3 regions of the Serratia nevei genome follow, and region 3 is predicted to be linked to each of the others. Evidence: predicted binding sites of a transcription regulator. Region 3 holds the regulator's gene; each other region holds the start of a gene.
What was found. Region 3 encodes Fur, which represses iron uptake genes when iron is present. Its sites were predicted from a motif close to ATAATAATGAGAACNACTATCAA; they were not measured.
Positions count from the first base shown of each region.

Region 1: sodA (superoxide dismutase [Mn]) is a predicted target of Fur. The motif match lies at 1,546-1,568, and genes of this name have one in related genera.
Region 2: entS (enterobactin transporter EntS) is a predicted target of Fur. The motif match lies at 1,951-1,973, and genes of this name have one in related genera.

Region 1 is NZ_CP149940.1:42,866-46,000, forward strand. Features, by position in the region: gene V8N38_RS00195 (methyl-accepting chemotaxis protein) at 1-721, opposite strand, end outside; gene sodA (superoxide dismutase [Mn]) at 847-1,467, opposite strand; gene fdnG (formate dehydrogenase-N subunit alpha) at 1,886-3,135, shown strand, end outside.
Region 2 is NZ_CP149940.1:308,818-311,952, reverse strand. Features, by position in the region: gene V8N38_RS01380 (isochorismate synthase) at 1-405, opposite strand, end outside; gene entS (enterobactin transporter EntS) at 618-1,874, opposite strand; gene V8N38_RS01370 (enterobactin synthase subunit F) at 2,051-3,135, opposite strand, start outside.
Region 3 is NZ_CP149940.1:1,241,948-1,245,082, reverse strand. Features, by position in the region: gene ybfE (LexA regulated protein) at 1-234, shown strand, start outside; gene fldA (flavodoxin FldA) at 499-1,038, shown strand; gene fur (ferric iron uptake transcriptional regulator) at 1,368-1,814, shown strand; gene V8N38_RS05820 (beta-N-acetylhexosaminidase) at 2,060-3,135, opposite strand, start outside.

The sequences.
Region 1 (3,135 bases), 1.2 Mb from region 3:
GCAGGTAAGCCGCGATGCGGTTTTTGTAATCGTCCAGGGCGGCCAGCAGCGGCTGCAGCTGCGGGCGCTGCGCGTCGCTCACCCTGCGGCTCAGGGCGTTGGCCGCGTCGCGCGCGTCGTCAATGGCCGCCATCAGCGGGGCTTCGGTTTCCTTGTTCAGGCTCAGCAGCAGGCCGCGCGCGCCGTAGCGCACCTGGGTCAGCTTCTGGTTCAGCTGGATGAAGGCCAGCTGCAGATCGCCGTTGGTCAGCTGGCGTTCCACCTGGCTCAGGCTGGCCTGCACTTCCGACATGTTCCAGCTCTGGCGCACCGCGTCTTTCGCCGTGACCGCCTGCTCAAAGACTTTTTGCTGCTGTTGATATTCCCCGATCAGCGTCACCAGACGCTGCAGATCCTTGCGGCTTTGGGCGTCCCAGTCCAGCGCCTGCCCCTGGTCTATCAGTTTGACGGCGTTCTCAATATTGGCGCGGTTGTTCTGAATGTACTCCGGCCGGTAGGTCTGGCCGTACATGGCGCGATTGTATTTGGCCTGGTTGATCTCCTCGTTCAGCCGGTTGCTGAAGTCGATGCGATCGGCGCGGGATTCGATGATGTGCAGATATTGCGCCCCGGTGCCGGCGATGACGACCGCCAACAGCAGCAACAGCGCGAAGCCGAGACCGAGCTTTTTACCTACGGTGAGATGAGTGAACTTTCCTGCCAATGCTTGCAATGCCGCCATAGCGTTTTTCCTTCTCCGGGCGAACGTCAATTGAACAAACCATCGGCAAGAAGTGGTCAAACTTTAGCGGATTTCAGGCAAAAAAATACCCGCCGGTGGCGGGCATCTTCATCAACGGGAGCGAATTACTTCTTCGCGGCGAAGCGTGCGGCGGCTTCGTCCCAGTTGACCACGTTCCAGAACGCCTTGATGTAGTCAGGGCGTTTGTTCTGATATTTCAGGTAGTAAGCGTGTTCCCACACGTCCAGACCGATGATTGGGAAACCGGAAGCGCCGGCGACGGCTTCGCCCATCAGCGGGCTGTCCTGGTTAGCGGTAGACACCACGGCCAGTTTGCCGTCTTTCAGCACCAGCCAGGCCCAACCGGAACCGAAGCGGGTGGCTGCAGCTTTCTCGAACTCTTCCTGGAATTTCTCAACGCTGCCGAAATCGCGCTCGATGGCCGCTTTCAGATCGCCGCCCAGCGTGGTGCCGGTTTTCAGGTTTTTCCAGAAGAAGCTGTGGTTGGCGTGGCCGCCGGCGTTATTGCGCATGAAGGTGCGTTTGTCGGCAGGCACTTTATCCAGATCCTGGATCAGCTCTTCAACGCTGTATTTGGCCAGCTCTGGGTAGGCTTCCAGCACGGTGTTGGCGTTGTTGACGTAGGTCTGGTGGTGTTTGGTGTGATGGATTTCCATCGTCTGCTTGTCGAAATGCGGTTCCAGTGCGTCGTAAGCGTACGGCAGGGATGGCAGTGAATAACTCATAATCATCATCTCCAGTGGTGTATGGGCGGCGCAAAGGGCGAGCACCGCGTAAGCAGTCGGATCATTATAGTTAATTAAATGATATTGAAAATGATTATCAATGCCCTGTGAATTGTGTGGTTAATGAACTAATCGCTGCGCTAACATACTGATAAAAGAGGGCGGCGGATGGCCGCGTCAAGCCGTCGATCCGGCGCGTGGGTTACTCTCTATACTGTAGGGAGCGCCAACGCCGAAATGTATCGAAATGTGCCAATGCGTTCACTGAATGAGCACGAGTGTGTAACAACCACAAGCACGCTGTGGTAATATGGCCGGCGTTCGTAGCAAGCATAACAACAGTGACATTCGCGTTTGCCGCGCTAGCGGGGCAGGCGCATTTGAACAATGTGACAATCGAGAGTGAAAGGAGACCCCCATGCAGGTCAGCAGAAGGCAGTTCTTTAAGATCTGCGCTGGCGGTATGGCAGGAACGACGGTGGCCGCGCTGGGCTTTGCCCCCGAAGTGGCGTTGGCGGAAACCCGGCAGTACAAACTGCTGCGCGCCCGCGAGACCCGTAATACCTGTACGTATTGTTCCGTCGGCTGTGGGCTGTTGATGTACAGCCTTGGTGATGGCGCCAAGAACGCCAAAGAAAGCATTTTCCATATCGAAGGGGATCCGGATCATCCGGTAAACCGCGGCGCGCTTTGCCCGAAAGGCGCCGGCCTGGTTGACTTCATCCACAGCGAAAGCCGCCTCAAGTACCCGGAATATCGGGCTCCAGGGTCGGACAAATGGCAACGCATCAGCTGGGACGACGCCTTTACCCGCATCGCCAAGCTGGTGAAAGAAGACCGCGACGCCAACTTCATCAAAACCAACGACCAGGGCGTTACCGTCAACCGTTGGCTGACCACCGGCATGCTGTGCGCCTCGGCCGCCAGCAACGAAACCGGTTTTCTGTCGCAAAAATTTAGTCGCGCTCTCGGCATGCTTGCCGTAGACAACCAGGCGCGTGTCTGACACGGACCAACGGTAGCAAGTCTTGCTCCAACATTTGGTCGCGGTGCGATGACCAACCACTGGGTTGATATCAAGAACGCGAATTTGATTATCGTCATGGGCGGTAATGCGGCGGAAGCGCATCCGGTGGGGTTCCGCTGGGCGATGGAAGCCAAAATACACAACAATGCCAAGCTGATCGTGATCGATCCGCGCTTTACCCGAACCGCATCGGTGGCGGACTTTTACACGCCGATCCGCTCCGGGACCGACATCGCTTTCCTGTCGGGCGTGTTGCTGTATCTGATGACCAACAACAAGTTCAACCGCGAATACGTCGAGGCCTACACCAACGCCAGCCTGCTGGTGCGGGAAGACTTTGCCTTCGAAGACGGCTTGTTCAGCGGCTACGACGCGGAAAACCGCAAGTACGACAAAACCACCTGGAACTACCAGTTCGACGAGAACGGCTTCGCCAAGCGCGACGTCACGCTGCAGGATCCGCGCTGCGTGTGGAACATGCTGAAACAGCACGTGAGCCGCTACACGCCTGACGTGGTGGCCAACATCTGCGGCACGCCGAAGGACGATTTCCTCAAGGTGTGCGAATACATCGCCGAAACCTGCGTCGCGGATAAAACCGCTTCGTTCCTGTATGCCCTGGGCTGGACTCAGCACTCGGT
Region 2 (3,135 bases), 930 kb from region 3:
CTGCTGCTGCGGCAGCTCCGTCACGCCGGCCAGTTCAGGGCCGTTCGCCGGCGGCCGAACGCCGGCCATAAAGGCGGCGCGATCGAACCAACGGCTCTGCTGCGGAATAAACAGCGCCGAAGGCTGCCGGGTATCGAAAGGTATGGCGCCGCACAGCAGCGGTTTTTTGATGCCGGCCTGCCGGGCCTCGGCAAACGCCTGCCGTACGCTGCGCTGGAACTCGCCGTTCAGGTCGGCGCCGTCTGCGGCCGGCAGGCGAATGCGGCTGAAACAACCGGTGGTGGTCAAGCTGCGGAAAGGAGAGGTAAAGAAGAAGCCCGACGCCGGAGAAAAATCAGCGGCGAACCGGTGTTCTTCGCGCTCCTGCATTTCCTTTCGATTGATGTCGTTCACGGCAGTATCCATCGCTTCGCCCTCAAGGATTTGAAGTGATAACCAATATAATAATGATTATCATTTGAGTTAATTCCGCGCTAAATTACTCGCCGATATTTGCTATGTCAATAAACGTAAGCACTTCTTTCATTTCGAAATCATGACATAAACGCTGTGGGTTTTACGCATGCCGATGATAAGCATTGCTATTTGATCCCACAGCGTTGTCTTAACGCGTTCGACTACTTTTCTGTGGCGGGCTGCGGCTCCGGTTTGTGCAGCGTGACCTGGCGCAAACCGGTCATGGCGAACAGCAACAGGATGCCGAGCACCGCCGCGCCGAAGCCGAAACCGCTGGCGCTCATCGCCGGCAGCATGAAGGCGCCCATCGCCCCCAGCAATAATGCGCCCAGCGCATCGCCCACCACGTTCTGCGCCGTCCACAGACCGTTGATGCGGCCGAGGAAGTTGTCCGGCGTCAGGCTCTGGATCAGGCCGTATTGCAGCAGCGAGTTCAGCGCGCTCAGGTAGCCGAACGCCACCAGGCACAGCAATGCCAGGCTGTACCACGGCATCAGGCCGAACAGGCCAATGGCGGCGAACGCCGCGATCGCCGTCAGCAGCATCACCCAGCCGGGGCGCGCCACGTGCGCCACGCGCCCGCTGGTGAACGCACCGATAGCCGCGCCGAGCGGCACGGCGGCGTACATATAGCCGAGGTGGGCAGCGTCGATGTGCCAGCTCTCCGCCATCGCCGGGTACAGCACGCGCACCGCGCTGGCCATGGTCAGCAGCGCGCCGATCAGCGCCACCATGCCGATCACCTTGTTCTGGAACAGGAAGGCGAAGCCGCCCGCCAACGCGCGCAGCGGGTGTTCACGCGGCTGCGGCGGCGGCATCAGCTGCGGCAGGCTCAGCAGCGGCAGCAGCGTCAACAGGGTGCCAAACGCCGCCAGGCCGTAGTTCCAGGCAATGCCCATATGGGCAATCACCAGGCCGCCAATCGCCGGGGAAAGAATCGAGCCGAAGCGCACCGTCAGCATGCTGATGGCGCCTGCCTGCACGATGTTTTCGCGGCCCACCAGCGCCGGCGTGGCCGCCAGCAGCGCCGTCACCCCCACCGCGCCGAAGAAGCCGTCCCACACCGCCAGCAGATAAATGGCCGCCAGCGAAGGTGACGGCAATAGGGCGTTGAGGCACAGGCCGACGAAGCCGACGCCGCAGGTGGAACGCGCGAACAGGATCAGCCGGCGCCGCTCATAGCGATCGGCCAATACGCCTCCCATCAGCAGCCCGGCGAACATGCCGCCGCCGGCCAGCGTCACCGCCAGCCCGACCTGCAGGGTGGAACCGGTCAGCGCCTGGATCTGCACCGGGATGGCGATCGCCATCAGCCCCAGCGCCACAATGGAGATAAAGCGCGCGCAGAATACCGCGCGGAAAGCCCGGTTGGTTTTCAGCAGGCTAAAATCAAGCAGGATGGAGGGTTTGCTACTCATCGGTTGTTCACCACATCTTTAAACGGGGATTCTGCAGTTGCGGGGCGCTATGCTAGCACAGATGGCGAAATCAATAATGATAATAAAACTCATTGATATTCAACTGTGAGCAACCGCAAGAAACGCCGCCACACGCGGGGTAATCCCCGTGCCTGGCGGCGAGATGACCGGCGCGATTACAGCGTGCGCAAGATCCGGTTCAGCAGCGGCCCCAGCACTTTGAACGACGCCGGCGAAACGATATCGACATGCGCGCAGTCCAGCTCGTGCGCCTGCAGCGCATCGACGTACTGCGACCAGGTCTGCTGCACGTCCATCCCTTCCTGCAACGTGCGTTTGGCGACGAACAGCGTCGCCTGACCGCGGAAGCGGGCGGTACGCGTGTGCGACAGCAACCGCACCGAATCAGCGTAGTTGGCTTCGATGTTGTCGAACATCGCGGTGCGCGTCTCGCCCAGCGCCGGATCGAGCGTATCCTGCGACACCGCCAGGAACTGCTCGCGCTCGCGCTGCACTTCCTTCAACACGTTGTCGTCCAGCATCACGTCCCAGTTTTGGGTCTCCGGCGGATAGGTATCCAGCAGGCCGAGGAACGCCACCTGCTCGCCGCGCGCCTGCAGCCGGGCGGCGATGCCCTGCGCCAGCGTGCCGCCCAGCGAGTAGCCGATGAAGTGGTACGGCCCGTGCGGCTGTACCTGCAACACCGTCTGCAGGTGGGCATCCACCACCTGATCCATATCTTCGCTCAGCGCCAGCGGGCCGTCCGGCCGCGGCGACTGGATACCGACCAGCGACCAGTGCTGATCGAGATAGCGCGGCAATACGCTGAACTGCCACGAGAAACCGGACGCCGGGTGCAGACAGAACAGCGTCGGCCCCTCGGTGACGCGCAGCGGCAATACGCTGTCGAATCCGCTGCGATCGGCCTCTTCCTGCGTGCGATCTTCCGCCAGCAAGGCCGCCAACTGCTCAACGCGCGACGCCACCATCACCTGGCCGACGGACACCGCCTTGCCCAGATCGCGGCGCAGCTCTGCCGCCAGACGCATCGCCAGCAGCGAATGGCCGCCGAGCGCGAAGAAATCGTCGTCGGCGAACACCTGCTCGCGCTGCAGCAAGCGGGCGAACACCGCCGCGATCTCGCTTTCCAGCCCGGCCTGCGGCGGCCGTCCTGCCTTGCGTTCACCGCCCTGCGGCTGCGGCAAGGCCTTGCGATCCAGCTTGCCGTTGGCGCTCAGCGGCAAATCGCTCATTTCCACCA
Region 3 (3,135 bases):
CGTCCGGGGCGCCCGAAAACCAACCCGCTTTCCCGCGATGAACAGCTTAGAATCAATAAGCGCAATCAGTTACGGCGCGATAAAGTGCGTGGATTGCGGCGCGTAGAGCTGAAAATCAACGCGGATGCGGTGGACGCCCTGAACAAACTGGCGGAACAGCGCAACATCAGCCGCAGCGAACTCATCGAGCAGATGCTGTTGGCACAACTGGCGGAAGAACAGCCGGAACATTGATCTCTTCGGCCGCACGCGCGGCGCGGCGTTAAGGACAACGCCGGATCGACCACGCTTTTCTTCATTCTCCGGCATCGCATAAATGCGATAAAACCCCGGCGCCACTTTCTGGCATGATACGCATTTACCGGTAAGAGACTGCGCCTGTCGGCGCCCGCCCCGGAGGCGAAAGGCTCTTGCCATGGCATCATTTTAATCGGCGTCAGCGGCGGCAGTGCCGGCGTCGAGTAATGCAATTACTTGAATTTAAAGGTTATACGCGATATGGCTACTGTAGGCATTTTCTTTGGCAGCGACACTGGCAATACCGAAAACATTGCCAAAATGATCCAGAAAATTCTCCAGAAACAGTTTGGCGACGACGTCTCTGAAGTGCATGACATCGCTAAAAGCAGCAAAGAAGACCTGGAAGGGTTCGATATCCTGCTGCTGGGTATCCCGACCTGGTACTACGGTGAAGCGCAGTGTGACTGGGATGATTTCTTCCCGACGCTGGAAGAAGTCGACTTCAACGGCAAACTGGTGGCGCTGTTCGGCTGCGGCGACCAGGAAGACTACGCGGAATACTTCTGTGACGCGATGGGCACCATCCGCGACATCATCGAACCGCGTGGCGCGGCCATCGTGGGCCACTGGCCGACCAAAGGCTACCACTTCGAGGCCTCCAAAGGCCTGGCGGACGACAACCACTTCATCGGTCTGGCGATCGACGAAGACCGTCAGCCTGAGCTGACCAACGAGCGCGTGGACGCCTGGGTCAAACAAATCGTCGAAGAGCTGAGCCTGGCCGATATCGTCGGCTAAGCCCCGGCACTGGCGAAAGGTTGAACAAAGGCCCTGTAAAGTGCATAGTGTGCCCACAGGGCCGTCATCGGCAGCAGGGATTGCTGCGATAGAAGCTACAGATTTGTAACTTCCCACCCCGTCACGGTAGACTGAGATATCGGTTTATCCCATCCATCAAGGCGTTGCATGCAAAACATGCAATAGTGCAATTATATCTTTGTTAACAACCGGCGGTTTCCATTTAGTACAACCGGTTCTATAATGAGACGCATTAACTCTTTGTGCCGACCGATGCCACAGGCGAGTACGCCTCAACTTGATTAGCATAGTAACAGGACTGAATTCGCATGACCGACAACAACATCGCATTGAAGAAGGCCGGCTTAAAAGTCACGCTTCCGCGACTCAAAATCCTGGAAGTACTGCAAAATCCGGAATGCCATCACGTCAGTGCGGAAGATTTGTACAAAAAACTGATTGATATGGGCGAAGAGATCGGGCTGGCAACGGTTTATCGCGTACTGAACCAGTTTGACGATGCGGGCATTGTGACACGTCACAATTTCGAAGGCGGCAAGTCCGTGTTCGAGCTGACCCAACAGCATCACCACGATCACCTGATTTGCCTGGACTGCGGCAAAGTGATCGAATTCAGCGACGAATCCATCGAAGTGCGCCAGCGTGACATCGCCAAGCAGCACGGCATCAAGCTCACCAACCACAGCCTGTACCTGTACGGCCACTGTGAAACCGGTGACTGTCGCGAAGACGAAACGCTGCACGACAAGAAATAAGCCTGACCGGCTATGAAAAACCGCCTCACGCAGAGGCGGTTTTTTTATGCCTGCCGTGCAAAGGGCAAAAAAATCCCCGGACAAGCCGGGGGAAAATCATGTCATGAAATATCACAATTGCAGCGGCACTGCTACTCCACGTACTACTCTCACTACAACGTCCGCCCTACGCCGACACGCGCGGGCGAACGCATTCCCCCTTCGTTATACGGCCGCCGCCAGGGCAGCAGGCCGTTGCACCGGGCTTAGACCTTCTCGGCGCGGCTGTAGCGCTTGCCGTCCGGGCTAACCGAACGCACCTGCACCTCACCGGACACCGCAGGCTTGGCCTTGGCGTCATAGCGCTGCCACTGCTTGCCGCCGTCGGTGGAGTACTCGATGCCCAATCCCGGCAGCGCGATATTCGCCTCCAGCTTGCCGCCCGCTACGCGTGCGCCCGGCACCGGCAGACGGTAAGCGACGCCACCTTTGTCCAGCTTGGCCAGTTCACGCTGCCCCAGGATATTGGCGAAGCGCAGCCAGTCTTTCTCCAGCGTCTTGGTATCGACAAAGTGGGTTTCCCCGCCTTTGTATTCGCGGCCGGCGCGGTAGTCCTGCTCCCAACCGGCGCGGTGCCAGGCGCGTTCAGCCACCGACAGCGCGCGTGGGAAAATCATGTATTCCATCTGCGGATCGGTGCGCTGGGTTTCGCTCCACAGCTGAGCGGACAGCCCGTAGGCGCCCGGCCACGGCTTGTCGCTCTTGGCGTTGAAGTGGTTGCCGTCGCGGTCGACCGAAGTTTCCGCGTTCTGCGGCATGTTATCCGGCGCGAAGCTGAACACCTTGCGCTCGTCGCTGAAGCGGGTACCCCAGTAGTAACCGCGCTCGTCCGGGTTCACCTCGTAAGGGAAGTCCATGTAGACGTAGTCCGGGTTGGAAACCACCACTTCATACCCTTTGTTGGCCCAGTCGTTGACGCTATCGAAACCGCCCCAGTACAGGGTATCCCAGAAGTTGACGCCCACGCGCGAGGTGGCGAACGCCTTCGCGTTCTCGGCGTCTTTCAAGCCATCCTGCCAAGCCTGCATTCTGTCGATGCCGTGCGCCTTCACCAGCTTGCTGACCTCTTGGCCGAAGTAGCTCGGCAGATGCTCCATGTCGGCCACCTTGCCTTCTTTGATCATCGTCTGGCACACCTGCGACTTGGCCCACGGCTTGTCTTCGTTGCTCTGATCGATGATGCCTTTGCCCGGCTCCGGTTTCGCCTTGTCGGTGTAGCCGGCGCCCAGGCGAATGTTTTTCGCTTCGTCGCCGCCGAAGTGCCAGGTCTTGATCGGCTGGC